DNA from 3 places in the Anoxybacillus andreesenii genome. Region 2 is predicted to be linked to each of the others. Evidence: riboswitches for the same ligand, from Rfam matches in the RefSeq annotation. Region 2 holds a riboswitch; each other region holds the start of a gene.
The links. Region 2 has a riboswitch for S-adenosylmethionine ahead of J2S07_RS07760 (methionine ABC transporter ATP-binding protein). Riboswitches for the same ligand answer to the same signal wherever they lie in the genome.

Region 1 (4,016 bases), on a different contig from region 2:
CTCCAGCTTCTAAATATTGCTGATGAATGGACTCAATCACATCTGGTCTGGTCGCATTGAGAATTTCATTACAGCCATCATATTCTTCGCCACCAAAATCATCGGCGCTCAGGTCAGCTTGCTGGAGCATCGTCCCCATCGCACCATCCATAATCAGTATTCTCTTTTTCATTTCGTTAATTAATAACGCTTTCGACATTTTTCATCCTCCCTTGCCTCTTGCTGTGTTTGTTCGTATATCGCGCGAGCTCCACCGTCATTTCATATCGGAGAAAAGGGGTGATTAAATAAATTCCATTGAATAGCTCTGCTGCCGCATCAATTAAGGATTTCGTTATGGCCAACCCTTCCTGTGCTGAACGGATTGGGTCACCTTGTAATGAAGCCATTGTATCACGAATGGACTGTGCGATCTTAATACCGGGTACCTCGTTATGCAAAAACTCTGCATTTTTGCTGCTAGTTAAGGGCATTAAGCCAATATAAATCGGGGCCTTAAGGTGCTTTGTTGCCTTATATACCTCCATAAGCTTTTCCTCTGAATAAACTGGTTGGGTGATAAAATAATCAGCGCCATATTTGATTTTCTTCTCCATTCGTTCGACCGCTTTTTCCACGGAACGAACATTGGGGTTGAAGGCGGCTGCGACAGAAAAGACCGCTTTTTGGCCCAAATCCTTTCCTGAAAAAGATAATCCTTCATTGAACTGTTTGATCATTTGAATCAGTTCAAAGGATGATACATCATATACGGATGAGGCCCCCGGAAAATCTCCGACTCGGGCAGGATCTCCTGTTATCGCTAAGACATCATTCAATCCAAGGGTATGCAGACCCATTAAATGAGATTGCAATCCAATGATATTGCGGTCACGGCATGTGATATGGATAAGAGGCCGCAAGCCGACTTGAGTTTTTGTTAGATAGCCGAGGGCAGAATTTTCAATGCGAGGGGAGGCGAGGGAGTTATCTGCTAATGTAATCGCATCAATTCCCTCTTTTTTTAACTCCCTTGCTCCCTGAAAAAATTTCTCTGTATTCAGCTTTCGCGGAGGGTCCAACTCAACGATGACGGACGGCCTTTCCTTCACAATTTGCTGGAGCGGGGTGTCGTCTCTAACATTTGAATTCTTGACCGAGACGATATGCCTTTCTTTAACGACCTTTTCTGTGATCGGTGCTGCTCCTTTTAAAGCCTCTGCAAAGGCGCGAATATGCTCTGGTGTCGTCCCGCAGCAGCCTCCGAGTAAACGGATTCCTTCCTGGCGAAATGCTATCGCTGATTTTCGAAAATATTCAGCTTCCCCACCGTAGTGGAACTTCCCATCTGTATAAGCAGGGAGACTCGCATTCGGATAGGCTGATAGAAAAGCCTTCTTTGGAAGCTTCACTTCTTCAAAACTCTTAATCATGTGATGCGGTCCGAGTCGACAGTTCAACCCGACAACATCTGCTCCCAGTGACTCTAATCGATCAAACGCTTCATTTAGGGTGAGCCGATTTTGCAGAATTCCGGGCTCTTGGATCGATACTTGGGCGATAATGGGAAGAGTGGTTTCCTTTCGGGCGATGGTCAATACTGCCTCTAATTCCTCCAAATCATAAAAGGTTTCTAACAGAATGCCATCTACGCCTTCTAGGAGAAGACAGTATAGCTGTTCTCGAAAGCTTCGCTTTATTTCATCAAGTGAAAATGCCATTGGGGTGATGCTACGGATTCCACCCATCGTTCCGACTACATAACCTCGGCTTTTCGCGGCTTTTTTGGCCAGCTTAACAGCGGCGCTATTTATCTCCTTGACAGATTCCTCCAATCCATATCTTCCGAGCTTCAAGTAATTAGCGGCATATGTATTCGTTTGTAGGAGATCAGAGCCGGCCTCAATATAGGCTTCATGGATACTGCGTATCTCTTCGGGATGGGAGAGATTCAGCTCCTCGTAGCAACTCCCTGTGCCATAGGAGTAGAGAAGGGTTCCCATCGCGCCGTCCCCAATTAATATTTGCTGATTTAATTTCTCTAGGAAACTCATATTCTCACTCCTTTCTATAGTCTTGTTAAAGCGTAGTTTGTAAGGCTGATTGTTTTTTTGCTTCCAATAGGGCCTGTTCTAAATCACTAATTAGATCCTTCGTATGTTCAATGCCAACGGAAAAGCGTAGCAAGCGATTGTCCACTCCCGTTTCAAGACGAATTTGTAGAGGAATGTCGGCATGCGTTTGGGTAGCAGGGTAGGTGATAAAGCTTTCGACGCCTCCTAAGCTTTCAGCAAAGGTGATCAATTTTAAGTTCTTTAGAAAAGGATTCACCCATTTTTCATCCTGAACCCGAAAGGAGAGCATTCCCCCTCTACCTGGGTACAGGACATCGGTTATTGCTTCATGCTTAGATAGAAATTGCACGATTTCCTTCGCATTTTGCTCGTGTTTTTCCATTCGCAGCGCTAATGTCTTCATTCCACGTATAAGGAGCCAGGAATCAAACGGGCTCAAAACTGCTCCATTACCGTTATGGTAAAAAGCGAGGGATTCACAAAGCTTTTCCCCCTTAGCCACAACCAGTCCCGCAAGCACATCATTATGTCCGCCTAGATATTTGGTTGCACTATGGACAACAATATCGGCTCCTTCAGCAATCGGCTTCTGAATGTAAGGAGTATAGAAGGTATTGTCCACGATGAGAAGCAGCTGATGTCTTTTTGCAAGTTCGGCAACCTCTTGGATATTGGTTTGCTCCATTAAAGGATTTGTTGGTGTTTCGATAAAGATGGCTTTTGTATGTTCGTTGATACATCGTTTGATACTCTCAGTACAGCTTGTGTTGACATAGGAAACCTTGAGCCCCCATTTCTTGGCACACTGCTCAAGTAGTCGATAGGTGCCTCCGTATAAATCCTTAGAAACAATCCATTCATCCCCTGATTGGAAAAGGGAGAGGACAGTTAAGATAGCCGCCATTCCAGAGCTGCAGGCAAATCCTTGATCCCCTTCCTCGAGTTCCGCAATGGCCGATTCAAGAATGTTCCTTGTTGGATTTCCCGTACGAATATAATCAAACCCACTTGATTCACCGATTCCTTCATGGCGGTAGGCAGTTGAGAAATAGACAGGTGGATTGACGGCACCGGTGGTTGTTTCACTTCGGTTGCCGATTTGGGCTAGCTTCGTATCTGGTTGGTACATGGTCCACACTCCTTTGTTAAAATGCTGTTTGATATGGGCTTATACGTGTACGTGAACGGGTTTTATTCGGTACGAATACCTTAGAGAATGTTCACGTATAAGGCGATAAAACAAGAACCTAGAGAAAAAAATAAAAGCCTTCTTATAAGAAGAAGACTTTTATCTGCTAAATAAGCCGTTCTTCTTATCTGCCAAGTTTTAACTAAAAAACTTGCTGGAATTAGCACCTTGCAAATATTTGCAGGTTGCTGAGGCTTCATAGGGCCAGACCCTCAACCTCTCTTGATAAGAAATTAGATTCAATTTTCTAAAATTTACTACATTAACAGAATAAAGTCAACAGTAATTGTAAAAACAATCTTTTTGGAAGGTGTAAGGGAAAGCTGTAAATGTTCTTAATATTGACATAAATTTTTAGAATATTTGGTATATAATGAATATAATAACAAGGTACTGAACTGTTACCTTAAAAATAGGAGGGAATTGTGGTGCCATTGAGGAGCCGTTGCCACCATCATTATTTGGAATATGAAGAAAGTACCAATGACTTAGTGGAGGTTGGTGCGATTTTTTCAAAATGGACAGATTGTGGCCATATGGATTTTCCGCTCGATGTACAGGAAACCATCGAGTCCAACGTAAAAGAAAAGAGGAATTATCCAATATCACCTGCCCAGCTGTATTTAAACCTTTTAGATTTTTCATGACGTAAATCCATTGCTCTTAAGCTTGCCTGACGGGTAAGCTTTTTTTAATATAACAAGGCCACCGCTTCGTATTGAGCGGTGGCCCCTGGCATTACTTATTCTTAAAAGGCTTTAGTCCTCGCTTTT
Region 2 (4,016 bases):
TTGCCGAAACAATCGGAAATCCGAGCCTAAGAGTGTTGGATATTGAAGCCGTAGCAAATGTTGCACATGAAGCTGGAATTCCACTAATTATCGATAATACCTTTGCAACTCCGTATCTATGCCGTCCAATCGAGCATGGAGCTGATATTGTTATTCACTCAGCAACGAAATGGCTCGTAGGGAATGGGACGACTCTTGGAGGAATTATTGTCGATGGTGGTAATTTTGATTGGAATTCTCCGAAATTCCCTGGGTTTGTTGAGCCTGATCCAAGCTATCACAATATTGTTTATAGTGAGGCACTTGGTGCTGCAGCGTATATTACGAAGGCTCGGGTCCAGCTGCTACGAGATATTGGTCCAGCGCTAAGTCCGCTTAATGCTTTCCAATTTACACTTGGCATAGAAACGCTTCATGTCAGAATGAAGGAGCATATCGCAAATACGAAGAAAATTGTCGAGTATCTGCACAACCATCCAGCAGTTTCATGGGTTTCTTATCCAGGTGATGAAGGACATCCTGATCAGGCCCTAGTGGAAAAATATTTACCGAAGGGAGCTGGCTCGGTTGTTGTCTTTGGAATTGCAGGAGGCAGAGAAGCGGGAGCAAAGCTTATTAATCAGCTCGAACTATGGGCACATGTAGCTAACGTAGGAGATGCAAAGAGTCTAATTATTCACCCTGCTAGTACGACTCATCAACAGCTGGACGCGGCAGGGCTAGCAGCTGCTGGGGTATCGGAGGATCTTGTTCGACTTTCCATAGGGATTGAGAATGTAGAGGACTTAATTGAGGACCTGGATCAGGCCATTGAAGCCGCAACAGGAATATCCTCCATTACCGCAAAGGCCTAAGCAAATCTAATAGGCTAGTAAAATCTTTTTCTGTTGACACCCCATTATTTCCGTGATAGTATAAATGCTATATTTAAACATGTATACAAATTGAATAGATGGTTTTACTCTTATCCAGAGAGGTGGAGGGATGTGCCCGATGAAGCCCGGCAACCGTCAGTGGTCGACACTGAAATGGTGCCAATTCACACAAAGCAAATATTGCTTTGGCAGATGAGAGAAAGGGAACTTGTCTTATTGATGCCTTTCTGCTTTTCTGCGGGAAGGCATTTTTGCATTATTTGGTACCTGGTACCGCTCGTGGACTTTTTGTTAGATTTGTCCGTCTGGGGTGGACAGTAGGGTGAATGAAAACCTTTGGTGAGAGAAAGATAACTGTAGCATTCTTGCTTATACGTTTAAAACTAGGTATTTATGTAGGAGTAATCGGATTGAAAATGGGGTGAGCAACAATTGATTTCTATACAAAATGTAAAAAAAATATACGCTTCCAGTAAAGGAAAGGTTACCGCTGTTGATCATGTCAGCCTCGAAATAAAAGAAGGTGAAATCTTCGGTGTCATCGGCTATAGCGGAGCCGGAAAGAGCACGCTAATCAGAATGTTAAATGGTTTAGAAATTCCAACAAGTGGCTCTGTTGTGGTAGCCGAAAAAAAAGTTTCCAAGATTAAGGGAAGTGAGCTTAGAAAGGCCCGGCAGGAAATCAGTATGATCTTCCAGCATTTTAACCTACTTTGGTCAAGAACGGTAAGAGAAAACATTGCTTTTCCGTTAGAAATAGCCAGGATTCCCAAGAGTCAAAGGCTTAAGCGTGTGGATGAGCTAATTAAGCTAGTCGGTTTAGAAGGAAGAGAGGATGCTTATCCTTCCCAACTCAGTGGAGGGCAAAAACAAAGGGTTGGCATCGCAAGGGCGCTTGCTAATAACCCGAAGGTATTGCTTTGTGATGAAGCAACCTCTGCACTTGATCCACAGACGACAGATTCTATCCTTGAGCTGCTTGTGGATATTAATAAACGGCTCGGGTTAACGATTGTTCTTATCACCCATGAAATGCATGTAATTCGAAAAATTTGTCATCGTATAGCCGTAATGGAAGAGGGCAAAGTGGTCGAAATTGGGCCGGTGTTAGAGGTGTTTAAGAATCCCCAAGAACAAATTACAAAACGATTTGTCCAACAAGTTACAGAGCCCGAGGAAACAAGGGAAACAATTGAACATTTAATTGCCTTGTATCCTACTGGAACGGTAGTCCAGCTTGGCTTCGTGGGAGAAACAGCTGAGCAGCCTCTTATCACGAATTTAATCAGAAATTTTGAAGTGACGGTTAATATTTTGCAGGGGAAAATTTCGCAAACACAAAATGGATCTTATGGTACTCTGTTCATTCATTTAGACGGTAACCAAAATGACATAGCGAAGGCGATTGAGTTTATCCAATCCCAGCAAGTTGGAGTAGAGGTGATCAAGAATGCTTAATGAACTCTTTCCAAATGTTCGATGGGAGAAGATGTGGGAGGCAACAGTAGAAACTCTGTATATGACAGGGATTTCGGTAATAGCTACGTTTATTTTAGGAATTATTTTGGGGTTGTTGCTTTTCCTAACAGCGAAAGAAAATATATGGGAAAATATGCTAATTAATAAAATTATAAGTGGATTTGTTAATATTTTTCGTTCAATCCCTTTCATCATCCTAATTGTGCTACTTATACCCTTTACCAAACTACTGCTAGGGACGATGATTGGGGAAAATGCCGCCCTTCCGGCTTTAATTATAGGTGCAGCACCGTTTTATGCAAGAATGGTAGAAATCGGTTTAAGAGAAATTGATAAAGGGGTTATTGAGGCTGCAAGATCAATGGGTGCTAAGACAAGTACAATCATATGGAAGGTACTTCTTCCTGAATCTATGCCAGCCCTTGTTTCTGGGATCACCGTTACAGCGATTGCACTAGTGGGCTATACCGCAATGGCTGGTGTTATCGGTGCAGGAGGTCTAGGGAATCTCGCTTATCTTGACGGATTCCAACGCAGTAGAAATGATGTGACCTTGATGGCAACCATTATTATTCTGGTCATTGTTTTTATTATCCAATTTATTGGAGATTTTATTACAAACAAATTAGATAAGAGATAAAGAGGAGTGTATTTTCATGAAAAAATGGTTAACAGTTTTATTTACATTCGCACTGGTTTTATTTTTAGCTGCATGTGGTACATCTGAGAATGCCAACACTGAAAAAGGTGGAAATGCTGATAATGGTGGGGAGAAATCAGAGGAATCAACAAAACTGGTTGTTGGAGCTTCAAACGTTCCCCATGCTGAGATTTTAGAGGAAGCAAAGCCGCTGCTTAAGGAAAAAGGAATTGAGCTACAAATTGAAACCTTCCAGGATTATGTTCTACCTAACCAAGCATTAGAGTCAGGGGATTTAGATGCTAACTATTTCCAACATATCCCATATTTGAATAGCCAAATTGCAGAGCATGGCTATGATTTTGTCAACGCTGGTGGAATACACATTGAACCGATTGGAGTCTATTCGAAGAAATATAAGAGCCTTGATGAATTACCAGAAGGTGCAACCATTATCATGAGCAGCTCTGTACCTGATCACGGACGTATTTTATCGCTACTTGAAAAAGAAGGGCTCATTACTTTAAAAGAGGGCGTTGAGAAAACAGAAGCAACCGTTGACGATATTGTAGAGAATCCAAAGAAATTAAAATTTGATACTGAATATGAGGCATCCTTACTTCCACAAATCTTCAATAATAATGAAGGAGATGCAGTACTTATTAATTCAAACTATGCGATTGACGCTGGTCTAAATCCATTAGAGGATGCAATTGCAATTGAAGAAAGTGATTCTCCTTATGTAAACGTCATTGCTGTTCGTAGTGGGGATGAGAATAAAGAAGCAATCAAGACGCTTGTAGAAGTGCTTCGCTCTGAAAAAATTCAAAACTTTATTTTAGAAAAATATAAGGGTGCTGTTGTACCCGTCTCAGAATAAAGAGAGGAAAAAGGTATCCGAGCTGGATACCTTTTTTACTTCAATTGAAAGGAAACCACACCAATTCTAAGAAAGCTAAAGCAATCATCATCCTATAGCTCCTCATCGCTGAGTACATCCAAATAACTGAAAAAATCAGCAT
Region 3 (4,016 bases), on a different contig from region 2:
TGTCCTCCATCAAAGCCCTAATAATCCTCTCATTATCGAGGATGAGGTAACAGTGGGGCATCAGGTGATCTTACATAGCTGCATCCTTCGTAAAAGAGCTTTAATTGGTATGGGCTCGATCATTCTAGACGGAGCTGAGATTGGAGAAGGTGCATTTATTGGAGCAGGCAGCTTGGTTCCTCAAGGTAAGAAAATCCCACCAAACACCCTTGCTTTTGGGAGACCAGCGAAGGTTATAAGGGAACTGAATGAAGACGACATTGCCGATATGAAAAGAATTTCAAGAGAGTATGCAGAAAAAGGACAGTACTATAAATCCTTACAGCAAAATTCATAACCACTTCCATGTGAGAAAAAAGAAGTTACACATAAACGATGTAACTTCTTTTTAACGTATTGGCTCGGTTATCTTTTGTTGTTGATCTTCATATCCCCTTATACGTGTACGTTCTCTAAGTTATTCGTACCGAATAAAACCCGTTCACGTTCACGTATAAGGCTATAATCAACACTGTACATTAACAAAGCCTACTTATTCTATTTTCCAGCCTGTTCTCGAAGCACATCTGCTTTGTCTGTACGCTCCCAAGGAACATCAATATCAGTTCGCCCAAAATGACCATATGCGGCCGTCTTCTTATAAATTGGACGACGTAAATCTAACATTTTGATAATGCCGGCTGGACGTAGATCAAAATGATTACGCACGAGCTCCACAAGTACATCCTCACTTACCTTCCCCGTTCCAAAGGTATCAACAGAGATAGAAACTGGTCTGGCAACACCGATGGCATAGGCTAGCTGTACTTCCACCTTATCTGCCAGTCCTGCAGCAACAATGTTTTTGGCGACATAGCGTGCAGCATAGGCTGCCGAACGGTCCACCTTTGTCGGATCCTTACCTGAGAAGGCTCCACCACCATGGCGCGCATAACCGCCATAGGTATCAACGATAATTTTTCGACCCGTTAACCCAGCATCTCCCTGTGGGCCACCGATCACAAATCGACCTGTTGGATTAATAAAATACTTCGTGCTGTCATCAATTAACTCCCTTGGTACAACTGGGTTGATCACATGCTCTTTAATATCTTGTTGAATTTGTTCGAGCGAAATTTCCGGATGATGCTGAGTTGAAATCACGATCGTGTCAATGCGAACCGGTTTCCCTTCTTCATCGTATTCAACCGTAACCTGAGTCTTCCCATCTGGGCGAAGATATGGAAGGATTTCTTCCTTGCGTACTTCGGCAAGACGACGAGATAATTTATGCGCTAGCGAAATCGGAAGAGGCATGAGCTCCTTCGTTTCATTACAAGCGAATCCAAACATTAAACCTTGGTCCCCGGCTCCAATCGCTTCAATCTCTTCCTCAGTCATACTTCCTTCACGGGCCTCTAGTGCCTTGTCAACGCCCATAGCAATGTCAGCTGACTGCTCATCAATCGAGGTTAATACTGCACATGTCTCTGCATCAAAGCCATATTTTGCCCGATTATAACCAATTTCTTGAATGGTTTCACGAACAATCTTTGGAATGTCCACATATGTAGATGTTGTGATTTCTCCCGCCACCAATACAAGACCTGTCGTAACAGATGTTTCAGCAGCTACACGGGCATTCGCATCTTTTGCTAAAATAGCATCCAAAATCGCATCAGAAATTTGATCACAAATTTTGTCGGGGTGACCTTCCGTAACTGACTCAGAAGTAAACAAACGAGCGTTTCTTGACATCCGATTTCCTCCTTTAATATATATGCTCGAGGACTCCCACCTCGTTTTGATACGGTACTCATTCCCTATGTAGTATGAAATAAACATGATCTTTTTATGATTAATTCTAGGGCTCCGCCGCTACTTAGGGGCAAATAAAAAAACCTTCCCTATGAGGAAAGGTTGAAGATTCCATTTCTAGCCTTTCACTCTTATCGTTCAAGGATCGATACCTTGCTTCAGGTTAGCACCGTTGCCATAGCACTGAGAGTGATCTTTTCTGATCCTTCTCCATCATCATAGCCGGTTGCTGGGTTTCATAGGGCCTGTCCCTCCACCTACTCGGGATAAGAGAGTATCCGTTCAAATTAAAATCTTATCGAAAGGATACAATAGTGTCAACAGAAATCTATATTTATTATAAATTTTTCACAGTGAACAACTGTCATCGCTACATTTATGTGCTTTAAATTGATGCCGCCTTTTGGCTATCCATCCGTATATGGGGCGGCCAATCACATGCATGTAGGGAATATAGAGGAAGGCTCCAATTAAAAAAGTGTACGGACTAATTAGGAGAAGCTTCCGTACCGCTTCAAAGCCTTTTAGCACCCTTTTATCAGGAAGGATGATATGCAGTTCCCTTCTTAGCTCTATTGCACTGAAGGAATACTCTTGATCTGTCTTTTCATATTCCTGAAGCGATAACCAATTCACTTTAGTTTTTCTATCTATCTTTTGAAAAATCCTTTTTGACTCCTGACACAATGTACAATTGGCATCATATAATGCATATATTTTCATTTTTACCATTCCCATCTGTGATTCGGATTGAATACATTAACACTAAACTTTACTGGAAAAAATCCGAAATAAAATAGGGAAAATTCCCATCATTAGTATAGACTAATGAAGCCAATGTGTTATACTAATCCTGAGATGTAATCGTTTAAACTTCCAATCTGCACGAAAGTAACTGCGCTGAAAATTTGTCAATATTCTATTCGACATTTCCCGAATAGGTCAAAATAAAATAAATTGCTGAAAGAAGGTTTTCATCAAATGAATTCAGTTAGCCTCTCGAACGAATTACATGCATTATTACAACAAGACAATGTTCATGTACAGCTTTCTGTTCCTCAGTTAGTCGAAAAGGTTTTAAAACGCAATGAAGGAGTTTTAACGTCGACAGGTGCTGTTCGCGCAACTACAGGAACGTATACGGGCCGTTCTCCTAAAGATAAATACATTGTTGAAGAGCGCTCCTCTAAGGATAAAATTGAATGGGGTTCTGTCAATCAGCCCATTTCTGAGGATACTTTTGACCGTCTTTATAATAAGGTTATCAATTATTTAAAGGAAAAGGAAGAGGTATTTGTTTTTAAAGGCTTTGCAGGGGCCGACAAGAAATCTCAGCTTCCGATTCAAGTCATTAATGAGTATGCATGGCATAATCTTTTTGCCCATCAGTTATTTATTCGCCCAACGGAGGAAGAATTATTAACTCATGAGGCTCAATTTACGGTTATCTCAGCTCCTGATTTTAAAGCTGACCCACAAATTGATGGTACAAGGTCTGAAACCTTCATTATTGTTTCATTTGAACGTCATACGGTTTTGATTGGTGGTACAGAATACGCAGGAGAAATCAAGAAATCCATTTTTTCCGTTATGAATTATCTTCTCCCAGAAAACAATATTCTCTCCATGCATTGCTCTGCCAATGTTGGCCGTGAGGGGGATGTTGCGCTATTCTTCGGCTTATCAGGTACAGGAAAAACGACTCTTTCAGCTGATCCCCACCGCCGTTTAATCGGAGATGATGAGCACGGATGGTCGCAAAATGGTGTTTTCAATATCGAAGGTGGGTGCTACGCCAAATGCATCAATCTTTCGCGTGAGAAGGAACCACAAATTTTCGATGCGATTCGTTTCGGATCTGTCTTGGAGAACGTCGTCCTAAATAACGAAAGTCGTGTTGCTGATTATGATGACGGGACATTGACAGAGAATACCCGTGCCGCATATCCAATTCAAGCGATCGATAATATCGTTGAGCCAAGCATTGCGGGACATCCAAATACAATTGTGTTTTTGACAGCTGATGCGTTTGGAGTTCTTCCTCCCATCGCAAAATTAACAAAGGAACAGGCAATGTATCACTTCTTGAGTGGCTATACATCCAAGCTTGCAGGTACCGAGCGTGGCGTTACTTCCCCAGAGGCTACCTTCTCAACCTGTTTCGGTTCTCCGTTCCTCCCTCTTCCAGCAACTAGATATGCAGAAATGCTGGGAGATAA

Region 1: another riboswitch for S-adenosylmethionine. It lies ahead of J2S07_RS14700 (methionine biosynthesis PLP-dependent protein); the one in region 2 lies ahead of J2S07_RS07760 (methionine ABC transporter ATP-binding protein).
Region 3: another riboswitch for S-adenosylmethionine. It lies ahead of metK (methionine adenosyltransferase); the one in region 2 lies ahead of J2S07_RS07760 (methionine ABC transporter ATP-binding protein).

Annotation. Positions count from the first base shown of each region.
Region 1 is NZ_JAUSTU010000014.1:57,842-61,857, forward strand. It holds gene metH (methionine synthase) at 1-199, opposite strand, end outside; gene J2S07_RS14695 (bifunctional homocysteine S-methyltransferase/methylenetetrahydrofolate reductase) at 177-2,033, opposite strand; gene J2S07_RS14700 (methionine biosynthesis PLP-dependent protein) at 2,059-3,183, opposite strand; SAM riboswitch class I at 3,365-3,475, opposite strand; gene J2S07_RS14705 (hypothetical protein) at 3,672-3,890, shown strand; gene sda (sporulation histidine kinase inhibitor Sda) at 3,982-4,016, opposite strand, start outside.
Region 2 is NZ_JAUSTU010000006.1:29,469-33,484, forward strand. It holds gene J2S07_RS07755 (O-acetylhomoserine aminocarboxypropyltransferase/cysteine synthase family protein) at 1-854, shown strand, start outside; SAM riboswitch class I at 962-1,074, shown strand; gene J2S07_RS07760 (methionine ABC transporter ATP-binding protein) at 1,308-2,333, shown strand; gene J2S07_RS07765 (methionine ABC transporter permease) at 2,326-2,994, shown strand; gene J2S07_RS07770 (MetQ/NlpA family ABC transporter substrate-binding protein) at 3,011-3,874, shown strand.
Region 3 is NZ_JAUSTU010000013.1:137,357-141,372, forward strand. It holds gene J2S07_RS14410 (gamma carbonic anhydrase) at 1-337, shown strand, start outside; gene metK (methionine adenosyltransferase) at 538-1,737, opposite strand; SAM riboswitch class I at 1,926-2,070, opposite strand; gene J2S07_RS14420 (thiol-disulfide oxidoreductase DCC family protein) at 2,146-2,520, opposite strand; gene pckA (phosphoenolpyruvate carboxykinase (ATP)) at 2,779-4,016, shown strand, end outside.